2 regions of the Mycolicibacterium holsaticum DSM 44478 genome follow, and region 1 is predicted to be linked to the other one. Evidence: predicted binding sites of a transcription regulator. Region 1 holds the regulator's gene; the other holds the start of a gene.
The links. The regulator HspR, encoded in region 1, represses chaperone genes until heat shock. The targets are predictions, from matches to a motif close to ANNTGAGTNNNNNNNACTCANNT.
Positions count from the first base shown of each region.

Region 2: lon (endopeptidase La) is a predicted target of HspR. The motif match lies at 1,121-1,143, and genes of this name have one in related genera.

Region 1 covers NZ_CP080998.1:5,046,826-5,049,223, forward strand. The annotation lists gene K3U96_RS27085 (PGRS repeat-containing protein) at 1-300, shown strand, start outside; gene K3U96_RS24205 (hypothetical protein) at 747-950, shown strand; gene K3U96_RS24210 (heat shock protein transcriptional repressor HspR) at 962-1,330, opposite strand; gene dnaJ (molecular chaperone DnaJ) at 1,330-2,398, opposite strand, start outside.
Region 2 covers NZ_CP080998.1:2,607,172-2,609,569, forward strand. The annotation lists gene K3U96_RS12565 (esterase family protein) at 1-978, shown strand, start outside; gene lon (endopeptidase La) at 1,156-2,398, shown strand, end outside.

The sequences.
Region 1 (2,398 bases):
AGCGGCGGCAAAGGTGGCGATGCGTACAACCTGCTGCACCCAGACGTGACAGATATTCCGGGGGCAGCCATCGGCGGCAACGGTGGTGTGGGTGGCGACACCTCGAATCTCCTCGGCGTACCCGGCTTTGGCGGGGCTGGCGGCGACGCCAGAGCTTTCGGGCCCCGCACCGCCGGGCAGGGTGGCATCGGCGGGAACGGGGGAAGCATCCTCACCGACGGCGGCGACGGCCAAGCAACGGAACCGCCCATCCTCCTCCTCACCCTGATCGACATCCTTGACTTCCTCTTCACGTTGTAGCGGTCCGATCCAGGCACGTGACTGCGGGCAGCGGCATGCGATCCGGGCGCTACTTGGTAACTGGAACCGATCGTAAAAAGCCAGAATTTAGGTAGCTCTGTCCGGCGCATCCCGGGAAACCGCGCGGTTATTACGCTGGATCCCGAGTATTTCGGGGCGGATGCGGTCGATTGGCACTCCAGCTACCGAGCGTGCTCAGTCAACGCCCCAGGGTCCAAGAGATCAACATTTACATCAAGGTGTGCCGTCATAGTTGCTGTGACTCAGGCTATTTGGTGACTAAAGTGGCCACGCGGAGAGGCGATCCCCCGTGGCCAAGCCGGAACGCGGCGCGCTAGACGACATCAACCGAAATAACGCAGGCGATAATTAGGGTAATTGCATAACGCCGTTCCGTTTCGCACAATTGTGGGTATCGAACCGTCATGTCACGCGATGTGGGAGCAATGAACAGGACCGACTTCGAGGTTGCTGTGGGTGCGGCGGCGCAGGAGGCGGTCTGGAAAACCCCACATCCGTTCACTCATCAGCTGGCCGACGATGACCCCCGCCGGGAGAAGTACCTGCGCGAGTACCAATCCTCGGTGGGTCGGCAGGTGCTTGAAGCCATTGCCCGGTTAACCAACGGCAACGCGTGCCGCAGGCATTGACACTCCCGCCCCTAACGCTGGTTGCGCGGCTGCCACACCACCAGCGCGGTGCTCTTGGCCCTGGGCTGCGCCCGTAGATCATCGATCTCGCGGGTCAACTCCTTGATCCGGGCCTGCAGCGCCTCGACCTGGTTGGTCAGCTCGATGATGCGTTTGATCCCCGCAAGGTTGACACCCTCGTCCTGCGACAGCCGCTGCACTTCCCGCAGCAGATCAACGTCATGCTGGGAGTAACGCCTGCCGCCGCCGGCGGTCCGCTGCGGACGCACCAGGCCCAGCCGGTCATAGGTGCGCAGCGTCTGCGCGTGCATACCCGCCAACTCGGCCGCGACCGAGATCAGGAACGTGCGGGCTTGGCTGCTGGAACGCTTCGCCGCCATCACGCACCTGCCCATCCCGCCCGCGGGTCAAAGCCGCTGGCGCGCTCGGCCTTTGCGTACGCCTCCAACGCCTCGACGGCCTCACCTTCAAGGTTCGGCGGCACCGCCACCTTGACGGTGACGAGCAGGTCGCCGTGGCCACCCGACCGCTTCGGCACCCCGCGTCCACGCACCCGAAGGATGCGCCCGTCGGAGGTCCCCTTGGGCACCCGCACCCCGACCTTGCCTTCCAATGTCGGCACGGAAAGTGTTGTGCCCAGCGCCAACTCGTGGAAGCTCACCGGAACGGTGACGGTCAGGTCATCGCCCTTGCGGCCGAACACCTTGTCCGGGCGCACATGCACGGTCACATACAGGTCGCCCGACGGTGCGCCGCGCAGCCCCGCTTCACCCTGTCCGGCCAACCGGATCCGCTGGCCGTCTTCGACGCCCGGCGGGATCCGCACGTTGATCGTGCGGGTGCGGGTGGTGACGCCGGTGCCCTTGCACTCCTGGCACGGGTGCTCGATGATCGAGCCGCTGCCCCGGCATTCGGTACACGGTTCGGAGAACCCGAACGCGCCCTGGTTGCGGCTGATCACACCGGAGCCGTTGCAGTTCGGGCAGACTTTCGGGCTGGTGCCCGGACGCGCGCCGCTGCCATGGCAATTCGTGCACGGCGCGGGGCTGGTGAGGCGCAACGGCATCGCGACGCCCTTGGTGGCCTCGAGAAACGACAGCTCCGTCTCGGTCTCCAGGTCGTTGCCGCGCCGCGGCCGGCTCGGCCGGGCCTGTTGGGCTCCGCGTCCGAACAGCCCGCCGAACAGGTCGCCGATGTTCGCGCCACCGGTCTGGCCGGCAGCATCGAACAGATCGTTCAGGTTGAACTCGACGCCGTCGGAGTTATATCCACCGAACCCGCCCCCGCCGCCACCGAACCTGCCACGACCGAATCCACCGTTGGCGAAAAGCCGTCGGGTCTCGTCGTATTCCTTCCGCTTGGCCGGATCCGTCAACACTTCCTTGGCTTCGGAGACGGCCTTGTACCGGTCCTCGGCCGCGGTGTTGCCCGGGTTGCGGTCGGGATGG
Region 2 (2,398 bases), 2.4 Mb from region 1:
ACCAGAACAAAACTGTTGCGCCGCTTGGCGGTCACCGCCGTGACGGCGGTGACTCTGCCCGGTCTGATCGGCGTCGTCGGGGGCTCGGCGACCGCTGGCGCGTTCTCTCGGCCGGGGCTACCCGTCGAGTATCTGGATGTGCCCTCCGCGGCGATGAACCGCAACATCCGGATCCAGTTCCAGGGCGGCGGTCCGCACGCGGTGTACCTGCTCGACGGCCTGCGCGCCCAGGACGACTACAACGGCTGGGACATCAACACCCCGGCGTTCGAGTGGTACTACCAGTCGGGGCTCTCGGTCGTCATGCCGGTCGGCGGTCAGTCCAGTTTCTACACCGACTGGTACCAGCCGTCACGGGGTAACGGCCAGGACTACACCTACAAGTGGGAGACGTTCCTGACCCAGGAACTGCCCGCGTGGCTGGAAGCCAACCGGGGCGTGTCGCAGAACGGCAATGCGGTGGTCGGCATCTCGATGGCCGGCAGCAGCGCGCTGACGTACGCGATCTACTACCCGCAGAAGTTCATCTACGCCGCGTCGCTGTCGGGCTTCCTCAACCCCTCCGAGGGCTGGTGGCCGATGCTGATCGGGCTGGCGATGCAGGATGCGGGCGGGTTCAACGCCGAGAGCATGTGGGGCCCGTCAACGGACCCGGCGTGGAAGCGCAATGACCCGATGATCAACATCGGTCAGTTGGTGGCCAACAACACCCGCATCTGGATCTACTGCGGCACCGGAACCCCGTCGGATCTGGACTCCGGGGCTGCGGGGCAGAACCTGATGGCAGCGCAGTTCCTCGAAGGGTTCACGTTGCGCACCAACATCACCTTCCGCGACAACTACGTCGCCGCGGGTGGGGCCAACGGGGTGTTCAACTTCCCCGCACAGGGCACGCACAGCTGGGGCTACTGGGGTCAGCAGCTCGAGCAGATGAAGCCCGATATCCAGCGGGTGCTTGGAGCCTCTGGCGCCGTCTAAACCACCCCACACAGGGAGCCTGCCGTCACCCCCGAACGGCAGGCTCCCTGCCTTTTTGGGTGGTTGTGGGTGGGGCCGCCCCGCGGACGGATTCTGCGGACGGCAGAAAATTGATGTATGGGAACAAACCTGCCAACCCCAAGGTTGAGTCCGTCTGACTGAACTTTGGAGGATTTGATGGCTGAAGCAACGACAGCGTCGCGTGTTGTGCCCGTTCTTTTCTACAGCGACCCGATCGTGCTGCCGTCGATGGTCGTTCCCATCGAACTCGACGACGCCGCGCGGGCCGCGGTGGATGCTGCGCAGGCCAGCGAGACCGGCGAACTGCTGATCGCGCCGCGGCTGGACGACCGCTACCCCTCCTACGGTGTGCTGGCCGAGATCGTGCAGGTCGGCCGGATCGCCGGCGGAACCGGCACCGCGGCGGTGGTGCGCGGCAAGAGCCGTGCGCACATCGGTGCCGGGGCCAGCGGGCCGGGGACCGCGCTGTGGGTCGAGGTGACCGAGGTCATCGAGGGTCCCGCACCGGAGCACGTCAAGACGCTGGCCGGCGAGTACAAGAAGCTGCTGCTGGCCATGCTGCAACGTCGGGAAGCCTGGCAGATCATCGACTTCGTCAACCAGCTGACCGACCCGTCGGCGCTGGCCGACACGGCCGGTTACGCGTCGTACCTGACGCTGGTGCAGAAGCGTCAGCTGCTGGAGACCCCCGACGTCGCCGAGCGGCTCAAGCTGCTGATCGAATGGACCGGCGAGCACCTCGCCGAGGTCGAGGTGACCGACAAGATCGCCGAGGATGTCCGTGAGGGCATGGAGAAGCAGCAGAAGGAATTCCTGCTGCGCCAGCAACTCGCCGCGATCCGCAAGGAGCTGGGCGAATCCGACGACGGCACCGGGTCATCTGATGACTACCGCAGCCGCGTTGAGGCCGCCGACCTGCCCGACAACGTTCGCGAAGCGGCGCTGCGCGAGGTCGGCAAGCTGGAACGGGCCAGCGACCAGAGCCCGGAGAGCGGTTGGATCCGCACCTGGCTGGACACCGTGCTGGACCTGCCGTGGAACGTCACCACCGACGACAGCACCGACCTGAAGGGCGCGCGCGAGATTCTCGACGCCGACCACCACGGGTTGGAGGACGTCAAGGACCGCATCGTCGAGTACCTGGCCGTGCGGGCGCGTCGCGCCCAGCGCGGCATGGAGATCGTCGGCGGCCGCGGTTCGGGTGCGGTGATGGTGCTGGCCGGCCCGCCCGGCGTCGGTAAGACGTCGTTAGGCGAGAGCGTGGCCCGCGCGTTGGGCCGCAAGTTCGTCCGCGTCGCCCTCGGCGGCGTGCGCGACGAGGCCGAGATCCGCGGTCACCGGCGCACCTATGTCGGTGCCCTGCCCGGGCGCATCGTGCGGGCCATCGGCGAAGCGGGTT